Regions from separate parts of the Cylindrospermopsis curvispora GIHE-G1 genome, predicted to be linked through region 1. Evidence: predicted binding sites of a transcription regulator. Region 1 holds the regulator's gene; the other holds the start of a gene.
What was found. The regulator HrcA, encoded in region 1, represses chaperone genes, less so after heat shock. The targets are predictions, from matches to a motif close to TTAGCACTCNNGANTCNNGAGTGCTAA.

Region 1 (6,825 bases):
GGACAAAGGATGCGAATAAATTTAGACAAGCAATTCCCCAAAGTCAATTAATTTGGATTCCCGACTGTGGTCACATTCCCCATGTAGAAAAGCCAGAAATTACAGCACAGCACATTTTAGATTTTACCGGTAAAATCTAAAGGTAAAATATTGTGATATAGTGGTAACACCAGTAGAACAAACTATTGCACATCCGTGACATCATCCGTATTTGAGTTTGAACGTCTGTTATTTACCCCAGCTCAACCCACCACCAATCCTATCCCCGTGATTTTTGCCTTCCCCAATGAATACACTGTGGGTATCACTAGTCTTGGTTATCAGGTGGTGTGGGCAAATTTAGCAGTACGCAATGATCTGCAAGTAAGTCGCTTATTTACTGATGTGCAAGAACCCCTTCCTAGACAAGCGGAAATTATTGGTTTTTCCATGTCCTGGGAATTGGATTATGTCAACATCCTGCAAATTTTAGAGTCTTTGCAAATTCCCGTACGTGCAAGTCATCGCGGTTTGGAACATCCTCTGGTTTTTGGTGGTGGTCCGGTTTTAACAGCTAATCCTGAACCCTTTGCTGATTTTTTTGATGTGGTGCTATTGGGTGATGGAGAGACTTTATTAGAGAGTTTTATTGATTGTTATAAGCAAGTTAGACAAGCTCCTAAAAGTGTTCAACTTAGAACCTTAGCTCAAGTACCGGGAATCTATGTTCCCAGTTTATACAATGTTGAATATTCGGGTCAAGATGGGGAAATCAAGGCTATTTATCCCCTCGGGGTTGATATTCCTCCCGTTGTTCACAAGCAGACCTATAGAGGGAACAATCTCTCAGTTTCAACTGTGGTGACACAAAAAGCAGCATGGGAAAATATTTTCATGGTGGAGGTGGTGCGCAGTTGTCCCGAAATGTGTCGGTTTTGTTTAGCCAGTTATTTAACTTTGCCCTTTAGAACCGCCAGTTTGGAAGGTTCTTTAATTCCTGCTATTGAACGGGGTTTAAAAATTACTAATCGTCTGGGTTTACTGGGCGCATCTGTAACTCAACATCCAGAATTTTCTGACCTTTTGGATTATATTAGTCAACCTAAATATGATGATGTGCGATTGAGTGTTGCTTCTGTAAGAACCAATACGGTTACCCAAAAGTTAGCTCATACTTTAGCCACAAGAGATTGCCATTCCTTGACCATTGCTGTAGAAAGTGGTTCAGAAAAACTCCGCCAGATTATTAATAAAAAATTAGATAATCAAGAAATTATCCAAGCTGCTATTAATGCCAAAGCTGGGGGTCTATCAGCATTAAAATTATATGGCATGGTGGGTATTCCCGGTGAGGAACCTGAAGATTTAGATGCTACGGTGACTATGATGACAGATATAAAGAAGGCTACTCCTGGATTACGATTAACTCTAGGATGTAGCACCTTTGTTCCTAAGTCCCATACTCCGTTTCAATGGTTTGGAGTTAACAAGATTGCGGAAAAGAGGTTACAGTTTTTACAAAAACAACTAAAACCCCAAGGTATAGATTTTCGTCCCGAAAGTTATAATTGGTCTGTGATTCAGTCTTTGTTATCTAGGGGAGACCGTCGTCTTTCTTATTTATTAGAACTAACTCGTAATTTTGGTGATTCTTTAGGAAGTTATAAACGAGCATTTAAGGAATTAAAAGGCAAAATTCCCGATTTAGACTTTTACGTTCATAGTCACTGGTCACCCCAGCAAATCCTCCCTTGGAATCACCTACAAGGACCATTACCACCATCTACACTAATCAAACATCTGGAAATAGCAACTAATGATTTTCGTTCCCCTCCCCCAGTTAAAGTCAACAGGTAGAAAAAATTCAATTTAGGTTTTATTCATGTTACACTTTTCTCATTCTTCGATTATTAATGCACCAGTTCAAGTGGTTTGGGAATTCCATGAGAGACAGGATGTTTTGAAGCTCCTTACTCCTCCTTGGCAACCTGTGCAAGTGTTGCGTCGGGAGGGGGGACTCAATAAAGGTGCTATCACAGAATTTAGATTGTTTGTGGGGGTACTACCCCTGACCTGGTTAGCGCGTCATACTGAATGTGAGAAATATCGACTGTTTACTGATGAACAGGTGTCAGGACCTTTTGATTCATGGGTACATCGTCATGAGTTTATGGAAGAAAATGGTCAAACCAGATTAACTGATAATATTAAATATTCTCTCCCCGGTGCTGAAAGACTAGAATTAATAGGTGGGTGGGTGGTTCAAGTGCAATTGGAAGCAATGTTTCGCTACCGTCATTTTATTACTAAACGAGAATGTGAGGTCTAAATAACCATGTATAGCAGTTCCGAAAATTTACAGTTGCTCTATGATATAGATGAGAATTTATGGTTGGAAAAAACAATTGTCTTGCTCAAGGTTTTATGACTTGGATTTACAGCATTTGGTTACAGAAAACTAGATTTGAGGTTAGTTTCCCCCAAGATTGTCCTTACAGTTTAGAACAGCTTTTGAATCAAAGTTATTTTTAAAAACACAGGTATGCTGTTTATTATTAACAGTTTTTGATCATCCAAACCAAAAAACCTAAAATCACCTCCACTGGAGGTAAAGGATAGTCTGTTAAATCAATAGTAACAACGGAACCTTCCAGTTGTAAAAATCGCCATTGTGTACCGCTGCTAATACAACCATATACTGTGGAAACTTGTCGGTTACATGCTTGATTAAATCTCTGTGCAGCTACCATTTCCGCTATACATTGCCCAATTCCAACCTTTAAATCCGCCTTCTTTGCTTCTATAATTACCATAGCAGGTGCTTCGATAGCTAACTGCTCCGCTGATTTACTAATGAGAAAATCACAAAATCCAGTTAGTCCTATTCCAGGATCAACGCTAAATTCCTCCCCAGAAAAAATGCTGATCTGGCGATCAAATATACGCCTCAGCTCTAACAACACCGGGTTAATAATTACCTCAGAACGAGCTTTTTCCGTATCAACTGCGATCGCCCATGGGATATCTTCTAAAATTGCTAGCAATTTTTGACTAGGTACAATTGGGTCAATATCTGGGGGAAAAAACCGGACGCCTTCAGTAACTGTAAGGTCAAACTGTTCTTTGACTTTACTAAATGTGAACTGACTGTATGGCATAGTTCCTAGTCTCTAGCGATAAAAACACAATAGCTCTGTAGTATCTAAATTGTCACAATAAACCGGTGTGAAGTTGCTAAAACCCAGTTTTTGAGAGATGGTTTGAAACCAAGACTGAGTTTCAGGAAAATCACTGGATGAAATATGATTTTCTACCATTGTATACTCTTGGGGGTCAATTAAAGACCAGTCCCTTTTCACATTCCCTAAATAACGTTGTATATAACTTTCCCGATCTTCCTTTTCTCGACGGATGATGTCAATAAGGATGAAAACTCCATGGGGATTTAACAGGGTTCTGATATTATTAATTATCCGTTCTTTTTCCTCCGGTTGCAAATGGTGAAGAGCGAAGGATATGAGAACAACATCAAATTTGTGGGTTCCATCTTGGACTAAATCATTGGTGAATTGCCAACAGTCTGCTGACACAAGTTTTCTCTCGCATCCAATTAGGGCAATGTTTTGTTCAGCATCCACCAACGCAGCTGTGGATACGTCTACACCTGTATATTCAGTAATTTGGGTGTTTAATAAAGCTCCACTAGTGAAACTGGCATCCCCACACCCTAAATCTAGCATAGTAAAGGGTTTTGACCATTCAGCTAATAATTTGTGTAGCACATCATATATTTCCTGATGTCCCATGTAATTATTGTTTAATACCTTTTGATAAACTTCCCACTGTCTATTGAAAAACTCTTTAGCTGAGAAGCTTTCATCTTGACTAGGTTGTGATTTCTTAATATCTGTTTTTTCGCTGATCTGCATATATTTTATCTATTTTATCAACTGTTGACCTCCGGTATTATTGGGAGGTTGATTCTTTTATGGGTGGTCTAACACACAAATAAACCAAAGGACCAAAAAGGGGAATCAAGGCAAATAACCACCATAATCGATGATTGTGCCAACCCCGTCGCGTCATGTCATCTCCCAATAGTATGGGAAATAATAGACTCAGTAGCAAAAAATCCAGGGTCATTACATGAATAAATCTATTGGTTTGCCATTGATGAACAAAATCAAACCCATCCCCTCTCCACCCATATCCTACCAAAACCAGTGCTGCTAAAGTTAATAAAATTCCTGTCCATCGAGAGTCGAAATTTTTTAAAAACCAGTTTTTATCCCCCGTAAATTCTGGGTTTTCTGCTCTTAAAGCTAAATAGGGCAAAATGGCAAAAGCACCAACGCCAAAGGATGCAAACGCAAATGGCCAAGCCACTATTTTTTGTCCCCTTCCATCAAAAAACAAGACTGCACTATACACCAAAGGCCAAATTCCCATTAAATAAAATAGGGCGATAATCACAGGATTAATACCTTGCCAATTTCCTATACACAGGTTTTTGATTAGCTCTACAGTTAAGGGAAAGTTATCAGGGGGAGCAAGGAAAAAGGCGTAGCTGACAAACCCTAGCCATATTGCCAATAACATGATTCTTCTGAACATTTTCTCACGCCTCTACACACCAATTAAAACCATAACATCAATAGCAAATCAATAGTAGTTAAATGCTTCCGAAAGATATGCTGCTGCTGCTGCTACCACTGCAATGGCATTTTCATAGTCTAACCTAGTTGGTCCCAAAACTCCTACCCTTCCAACAGGTACTGTACCCCTACGATAACTAGAAAAAATTAAGGAGCAGGTTCTCATAGGTTCTAAGGGATTTTCTGTGCCAATGCGCACTGTTACCTTGGGTTGACCAGTTTCTTCTATCTCCGGTTCGTCACATATTAATTTCCATAGTTGTTCTTGTTCTTCTTCTAGGAGATGCATTATTGTTTGTACTTGCTGCACCTGGGAAAATTCCGGTTGTCTTAACACCTCTCCCACACCCCGCACCATAATTTGGCTAGTTGGTGGATTGGATGCACGCTTGAGTAATTCTGTCAAGGATTTTTTCAACAGTTCTCCATAACTTTGAAATTCTCGATCTAGTTCACTCCAATTCATATTGGCTAGATCTGATAAGGTATAGTTACGCAAGCTGGTATTTAAAAAGTTAGAAAGTATTTGTAGTTCTCTGTCAATCGTTTCTGCTTCCAGTTGATTTACACCCGATTCTGGGAATAAGTCTACCACTTTGGAATGGGTTTCGTATCCATCGGTGACCACAATCAGCATGACTTTTCCCGTTTCCACTTGTAAAAGTTGTAAGTGTCGGATTTGGGTAGTGTTAGCTTGTGGCATGGTAATTAGGGTAATACAGCCACTTAAAGTCGCTAAAATTTGCGCCGCACCCTGTAATAAGGCTTCCAAACTCCAATCATCCCAAGGGAGTCGCTGCTGTAAGGTGGATTCCACTTCTTTGACTAAAGCTGCTGACGGTTTCATCAGCTGATTCACATATATACGATAACCTGAATCCGAGGGAATCCTACCCGCAGAAGTATGGGGTTGGTACAATAAACCCGATTTCTCTAAAACGCCCATCACGCTGCGAATAGTGGCAGAACTAATACCAAGATCAAATTCTTCAATTAGAGCTTTTGAACCAACTGGCTCCGCTGTGGCAATGTAATGTCTTACCGTTGCCCATAGTATATGTTGTTGTCGATTTGTCAGCTGGACTTGCATAAAGTTTATTTTGGTGAAGGCGTATTTTAAGGGGTGGAAAAGTTCGTCTCACGACACGGACAAGGGAAACATAAAGGGAGATTAATTGTGATTAGTTATTACTTTAACAAACCTAAAATTTAACAAGTCTATAATATTTGTATTACTTATATTGGAGCATTCATATCCAAGTATTCTACCATCTTCCCATAAATTTTCTACAAAAGTTTGTGCTTGCTGATACAAAAAGCTACCTTTTAATGGGTAGCAAGATGATTAAGCACTTCCTATCTGTAAACACAGTGTTTAATATCGAGGTATGGAGTTATCCACCAAGAGAGAATAGGCATCTATCCCACCCACAATATTACTAACGTCCGTAAATCCCTGAGATAGGAGCCATTGGCACATTTGAGCAGATCTTGAACCATGGTGGCATAACACCAGGGTTTCCTTAGAAGTATCAAAACGGGTGGAAATTTCTCCTTGCCATTGATCACATTCACTCAGGGGGAGGTTGACAAAACCGGAAATTTGTGCTATTGCAACCTCTTGTGGTTCTCGCACGTCTAGTAACTGTAAATTTGAACCATCCTGGATTAAACGTTGTTGTAGTTCTTGAACTCGAATTTCTTTAAAAGATTGATTAGCCATCATAACATAATTGTTAAACTCCCAACTCAAATTATACTATATGGTGGCGACAAAAAAGCGGGAAAGTAGGTTAAAAGTGAATAATTTGAACGCGAATTATCAACGCTTATCTTTTGGTTGGATCTTGGCTGGTATTATTACTTTGCTGTTAATTGCTGCTACTGGCTTATACTGGCTCCCCCATGCAAGTAAGACTATTACCCCCATTTCTCAACCTGGGGCTAGTATGTTTGTTTCTCGAACATCACCTGCAATGATATCTCTACTAGTTAATCCCCAGGAGTTACAATCTTTAGACCGGGAATTTACTCAGGCGATCGCCAAATTATTGGCAAAAAATATAACTAATGATATTCAATCCTGGTTAGGTAAGGAAATTAGCCTGGTTGTTACCACTGGGGATCTTGACCGTAACCCAGATAATGGCATGCAACCGGGATATTTAATGATATTGGCAACGGAGGATCC
Region 2 (6,825 bases), 590 kb from region 1:
CTTCCCCTACATTAGAGATTAGTAGTCGAAATCTCCACCACCCATACCAGCACCAGCAGCAGGAGCAGCTTCCTTGGGTTCTGGTTTGTCAACCACAATACACTCGGTTGTTAGCACCATACCAGCAATAGAAGCAGCATTTTGCAGTGCAGAACGGGTTACCTTCGCAGGATCCACAATACCCGCAGCTAACATATCAACAAATTCGTTGGTAGAAGCGTTAAACCCTACGTTGAACTCTTTCTCTTTCACTCTTTCAGCAATTACAGCACCGTTTTGTCCAGCGTTTTCTGCAATTCTCTTTAAAGGAGCAGGTAAGGCACGGGCAACTATTAAAGCACCTGTTAACTCTTCACTGGTTAAGGTTTTATTGGCCCATTCCTCTAAGTGGGGTGCTAGGTGAGCTAGGGTTGTACCACCACCAGGAACTATGCCTTCTTCTACAGCAGCTTTGGTAGCATTGATAGCGTCTTCTAAACGCAGCTTCTTATCCTTCATTTCGGTTTCCGTAGCTGCACCAACTTTGACTACTGCTACACCACCAGAAAGTTTGGCTAGACGCTCTTGCAGTTTTTCTTTGTCGTAGGAAGATTCAGTTTCATCCATTTGACGACGGATTTGTTCGCAACGAGCTTTTACTGCAGCTTCATTACCTTCAGCTACAACGGTGGTGTTGTCTTTGGTAATGGTGATGCGGCGCGCTTTACCTAAACTATCTAGTTTGGTGTTTTCTAGTTTTAAACCAGCATCTTCTGTGATTACTTGTCCACCAGTTAGAACCGCAATATCTTCTAACATGGCTTTACGACGATCCCCAAAACCAGGAGCTTTCACTGCTGCTACGTTCAGTACGCCGCGTAGACGGTTAACTACTAGGGTAGCTAGAGCTTCTTTTTCAATGTCTTCAGCAATGATGACTAGGGGTTTACCTTGACGTGCTACTTGCTCTAACACAGGTACTAAATCCTGCACTAGGGCAATCTTCTTGTCGGTAAGAAGAATATAAGGATCGTCAAATACTGCTTCCATGCGCTCAGCGTCGGTAGCAAAATAAGGGGAAATATAACCCTTATCAAAACGCATACCTTCGGTGATTTCCAATTCTGTGGTCATGGATTTCCCTTCTTCCAAGGAAATCACACCCTCTTTACCCACTTTATCCATTGCTTCCGCAATCATTTGACCCACTTCTTCATCGTTACCAGCAGAAATGGAGCCTACTTGTGCAATGGCTTTGGAATCTTCCACGGGACGAGCATGTTCCGCAATCTTGTCTACTAAGAATGCTGTGGCTTTATCAATACCACGCTTTAACTGAATCGCATTAGCACCAGCAGCAACGTTACGGAGACCTTCCTTCACAATTGCATGGGCCAATACGGTGGCTGTGGTGGTACCATCACCAGCAGCATCGTTGGTTTTAGAAGCAGCTTGGCGAATCAAGGAAACGCCTGTGTTCTCAATATGGTCTTCTAATTCAATTTCTTTAGCAATGGTGACACCATCATTAACAATTTGTGGTGCGCCAAATTTCTTCTCTAGAACTACGTTACGTCCTTTGGGACCTAGGGTCACAGCTACAGCTTCGGCCAAAATGTCAATACCTTTTTCCAAAGCTCGACGGGCGTTTTCGTTGTAAATGATGCGCTTTGCCATAATCTGTTTACTTCTTGAATTGCTTATGTGTTAACTATCAACTTTTTAGGGTAGTTTCTAGGGTAGTTCGTTCTCCTACCCAACTACTATTACCCAACTACTGCTAGAATGTCTTTTTCAGAAAGTAGTACAAATTCGTCTGTACCCAGTTTGATGTCTGTACCTGCATACTTGGAATATAGTACTTTGTCCCCTACTTTCAGCTCAATTTCTTGACGGGTTCCGTCATCATTACGCTTACCAGGTCCTAAAGCTACTACTTCCCCTACCTGGGGCTTTTCTTTTGCTGTGTCGGGCAAATATAAACCACCTGCTGTCTTTTCTTCAGCTGCTGTGACTTTTACAAACACGCGATCGCCTAGGGGCTTAACTGTGGATACGCTTAGAGATACTGCTGCCATATTTTTTCCTTATCTTTAAATGTCGTTGATTAGCACTCTCAACTCCTGAGTGCTAATGTACCGAAAAAAGACCACAAATGGCAACAATCTTATCTGTACGGGTTTCCGAACCAGATAAATTCCCAATAGGTGAGGAAAACAGAATCAACTGGATTTTTGCTTTTCCACCCCATACTTAGCCATATTTATTACCTACTAATTGAGCGTAAATACTGAATTATTCTAGTTGTCTGGTTCTGTTGCGTAAGTAGTGAATATTTTTATATGAACAACTTTATTTCCAAATGAGGAAAATTGTTATAGAAATGTAGTCAAGGAATCCTTGAATGAGTAACAATACAGGAGTTCCCAACTTTTGGCTATTGGTGCAACCAAATTTCGTCAATTTCCACATTCTACTTGCAGGAGAAAACTAGATGCAGTTAGTTAAAATGCATCCCATTTACAAAAATGATAAACATTGGCAGGGATGTGATTTAATCTGCTTTAGAGCCAAAAATCTCTACAATTTGTGTACCTATTATCTAAGGCAGTCTTTCTTTAAAACGGGCAAGATACTTTCTAGTGGGAAGTTATATGGCTTAGTATTTCGTTCCAGAGCTTATCAGGAGATAGCAGTTACTCACAGAGGTTTGTCAGTAGTTAGACAGGTATTACGAAGGTGGAAAAACTATATCAGATCTTGGCAAGATTGGCAAGCTAATCCATCTAAATATGTGGATCCACCAAAAATCCCCAATTACAAACACAAAATTAAGGGACGCTTTCCAATTGTCGTATACAATGTATATCAGGGTTGTCCAACCATGGATCAACCATCTCTAGTCCAAGGAATGTGCCAGTTATTTGAAGGTCTATTTGAGGGTGAAGTGAACGATTCCATCGGTAAGGCTAGAAAACTGGTGGAAGCCATGATTATTCCCAGGAATAATGGTTCATACCTCCTCAAGTTCATTTATGAGGTGCAAGAGCCTACAACTAAATCTACACCAGTTATAGCTGGTATAGACTTAGGAGTTAATAACCTGGTTGCCTTGACAACTAATAGTTCAACTATTAGACCTTTATTGGTGAATGGTAAACCGTTGAAATCCCTCAATCGACTGTTCAACAGAAAGCGGGATCTAATAGGATCTTATCAGTCTGAGAGTCAACCCAGTCAAAGATTGGGTGGAATAACCATCAAACATCATAACCGAGTAGATAACTATCTTCATCAGACATCCTCTATCGTAATCAATTATCTCAAGTCTAATGGTATTAAAACCTTAGTAGTGGGAAAGAACGATGAATGGGAAAAAGAGACTAGGATGGGTACAAGCAAGAGACACAACTTTATGCCAATACCCCATAGTAGACTCATTGATATACTGGAACACAAATGCCGACTAGCACAGATTGAACTAATCACAGTTAATGAGGCATACACCAGCAAGTGCTCTGCTTGGGATTTTGAACCCATAGCAAAACATCAAAAATATTTGGGGGAAAGATTACATCGAGGACTATTTAGATCCGCCAATGGTCAGGTTATTAATGCAGACCTCAATAGTAGCCTGAACATAATTAGAATGTATTCCTCAGAGGCGTTAACTGCCGAGAGGATAGGGAGTTGTGGCGTTCAACCACTAAAGGTAAATCCTTTAGCAAGAGTTAAACAGATATAGAAATGTAAAATCGGTTCTCCAATTTTATTTTCTTGTGTGATTTAACTTCAACGCTAAAAACTGGATATTGTATGGGCAATAGTAACCTAATAGAAATGCAGGTAGGGTTGTAAAGATCATCTTTGGCTCAACACTGAACTTGTCAAAATGATTAAATCAGATTCTTGTACCCGTTTCTGGCAAAGGAAAATATAATAGCGCATTATAAATACTTTTGCTCTCCGTATCCTTACTAGACCTTTGTCATTAAGTTACTAGTATTATGTAAGGAGTAACAACCACCCTCACAAACCACAACCAACAGGAATGAGTTAGGTGGAAAGAAGCTCCTCCATCCCATCCCGGGAAGGATCTAAGCGCGAAAAATGCCAACGCTATAAAAGAATTCAGCATGAAAGACCAAAAACGACTTTTACTGATTGATGACGATCCTAATTTAATTCTGCTAGTCAGAGACTATCTAGGATTTAGGGGATATGACGTTCTAACAGCTGAAAATGGGCGAACAGCTCTAGGTGTTTTAGAACAGGATATTCCCGATATGATCATCTGTGATGTGATGATGCCAGAAATGGACGGTTATACCTTTGTTGAACAGGTGAGACAAAACGAGCGGACTAGTTGGGTACCCGTCCTTTTTCTGTCAGCGAAAGGACAAAGTGCGGACAGGGTAAAAGGGTTAAATAAGGGAGCTGACGTATATATGGTCAAACCCTTTGAACCAGAAGAACTTGTGGCCCAAGTAGAATCCTCACTCAAGCAAACCAGTCGCTGGAAAGAACATCAAACTAAAGTAGGGGAACCTGGTTCTCGCATCCAAGTTCCTTTTGATGTTCAATTGACCCCCACGGAACTAAAAGTAGTTCAATTTGTGGCTAGGGGTTTAGCAAATCGGGAAATTGCTGAGGAATTAAATGTCAGTCAACGTACGGTTGAAAGCCATGTGTCTAATATGCTGGGTAAGACTAACCTGCATAATCGTACTGAGCTAGCACGCTGGGCAATTGAAAATCAAATGGCTTAAAGCCATAGCCATGCAGTTGAATGAAATTTTGAGTTTTGAATTGATGTCCTTATCACTCAAGGCTCAAAAAATCATTCTTCTGAATTTTATAACTTGATGAGTGAGTTAAAAATCCCTGTTTTAACAAGCCCTATATATTACTCTTCCTGGATATTCTTCCTCATTTACTTTTGCATATAAGCGGAGGCAAGATAAAACCTCTCCTGGAGTTCCCCCATCCTCCAGTTGTAAATCATCCTTAGCGTACTGGCAAATATCAGCATATAGTCCTGATAGTTGCTTGATCTTGATGTTATTACCTGCTTTCGTAGCTTGATCAGCCATTTTTTTGAGTATACGTCTTGATTCTTGTTGTAGTTTTCCCCACCAGGAATATCTTTCTGCTGGGGGGACAAATACTAGGGAATGTATTGCTTCATCTAGATCTAGCCAACTGCGTAAATTTATGATACTGGTGGAATCATCATTAAGTTTTTGGTTACGTTGCAGGCGATCGCTAAATGCTTCCAGATATAATTGCTTTTGTTCGGGATGAGATTTAAAAGAAATAACATCAAAGCTAAAGACACTTTTGAGGGCGTGATGTAGATCGGGATCAAGATCAATGAAACTAGTATATAAGGAGAGGAAACCGGTTAAAAAATGCCAAGTATCGGAGTTATGTGATTGAGCCAGGTTTGATTTGAGCAAAGCTTTTTTAGACAAAGAGAGTCCGGGAGAGACGATTGTGCCACTTAGACCGGGATAAATAATTTCATCGCGCACAAAAGGTAAATAACGAAGATTCACATAATCTTCCATAGCACCGAACCTTTTGGCAATTTCCAGAGTGCGATTTTTCCAGATTGTAGCCAAATCTTCTGGTAAGCGCAGCAACTTGCGGTGAATTTCATTCCAGAGATCACAGTCATTATCACTGTGTAAAGGTTGATCTCCCAAGTAAAACCTGACCTCTAAATCAGAATTAAAAATTTCCCTTAATTCTGTCAGTAATTGACCAGATGTGGAATCATGGATTGTGAATTCAACATCTTCAACCTCCCCAACAGACTTCAACTGTAAAAGACCATCTATTTCCCCAATGACCTGGGAACATAAATCATTGCCTGGATCTGCGGGATATGCTGTTTTGGCCTGTCCTAGGGTCTCCTTGAGTCCGTATAGGTTAAACCTCAATAGTTGAGAAATAACCGAATCTTGAGTTGCTAATAATTGTTGTAGATGTTGTAGATGTGGAATCATGATTATGTAAAGATATGACAAAATATAGTTTTAATGCACACCACAAAAGGGGTCTCGTTCCTTATCAATTTCATTGGGTTGTAATTCCAAGTCAGTAAAATAAACACATCCTGGTTGTTGCAAAGATTCCAGACTATGGGATATCCAGTAGGGAACTGCTCCTGGGTGCATTCTTAATATCCCCTTACTATCTAGGGTGACATAGTATTGACAAGGGTAATCTGTAGAGATTTCTGGTTTGCTAAGGGATCCAATACGGATCCATTTTTTAGTCTTGGTCAAACTATCAGTTTGACAGATATAGAAATTATGTTGACCATTTTGGGGAAATGGTGGTAAAGGACTACTAATTAATCCCTTTCCAGTTTCTTGGCTTCCATCTTGTAAGTAATGAAACGTTTCTAATATCTGATTTTGACTGTTGTCAACTGCAAAGACTAAATGATAGGCATCCGGTTGATCCACTGTAGCAGATTCTAAGACATTGATAGCAATATCACCATCTTTTAAATTTTCATAATCCCCTATAAGAGCAATATTCCATTTTAATTTTCCATCAACAAATATATCAGAACCAGTTGAATGGGGGTCAATGACAGAATTGATATCAATTCCTGGCACATCTATTAAATAATGGGGACTACCTTGACAGAGTAAAACAGTAAATTGAAGAGTTTGGTCAATTTCAAATTGGACTTGAATTTTTTTGAGAAATTCAGCTTCTTCCATTCTCAAATTTTCCATGAGAGTTTTACCATCCAAACTACCCCAAAGACGTAATTCCCCATCTTGGTAATCTTGACGATAGATGATATTAGTTAACTGAATACCTTGC

Region 2: a site for HrcA is predicted at 2,087-2,113, ahead of groES (co-chaperone GroES). Genes of this name have one in related genera too.

The regions. Positions count from the first base shown of each region.
Region 1 is NZ_CP060822.1:945,169-951,993, reverse strand. Features, by position in the region: gene IAR63_RS04540 (alpha/beta fold hydrolase) at 1-140, shown strand, start outside; gene IAR63_RS04535 (B12-binding domain-containing radical SAM protein) at 196-1,836, shown strand; gene IAR63_RS04530 (SRPBCC family protein) at 1,862-2,308, shown strand; gene IAR63_RS04525 (hypothetical protein) at 2,535-3,137, opposite strand; gene IAR63_RS04520 (class I SAM-dependent methyltransferase) at 3,150-3,908, opposite strand; gene IAR63_RS04515 (hypothetical protein) at 3,946-4,593, opposite strand; gene hrcA (heat-inducible transcriptional repressor HrcA) at 4,642-5,724, opposite strand; gene IAR63_RS04505 (rhodanese-like domain-containing protein) at 6,010-6,357, opposite strand; gene IAR63_RS04500 (DUF3352 domain-containing protein) at 6,434-6,825, shown strand, end outside.
Region 2 is NZ_CP060822.1:351,366-358,190, forward strand. Features, by position in the region: gene groL (chaperonin GroEL) at 19-1,656, opposite strand; gene groES (co-chaperone GroES) at 1,746-2,057, opposite strand; gene IAR63_RS01720 (RNA-guided endonuclease InsQ/TnpB family protein) at 2,474-3,724, shown strand; gene IAR63_RS01725 (response regulator transcription factor) at 4,116-4,748, shown strand; gene IAR63_RS01730 (hypothetical protein) at 4,869-5,990, opposite strand; gene IAR63_RS01735 (acetate and sugar kinases/Hsc70/actin family protein) at 6,021-6,825, opposite strand, start outside.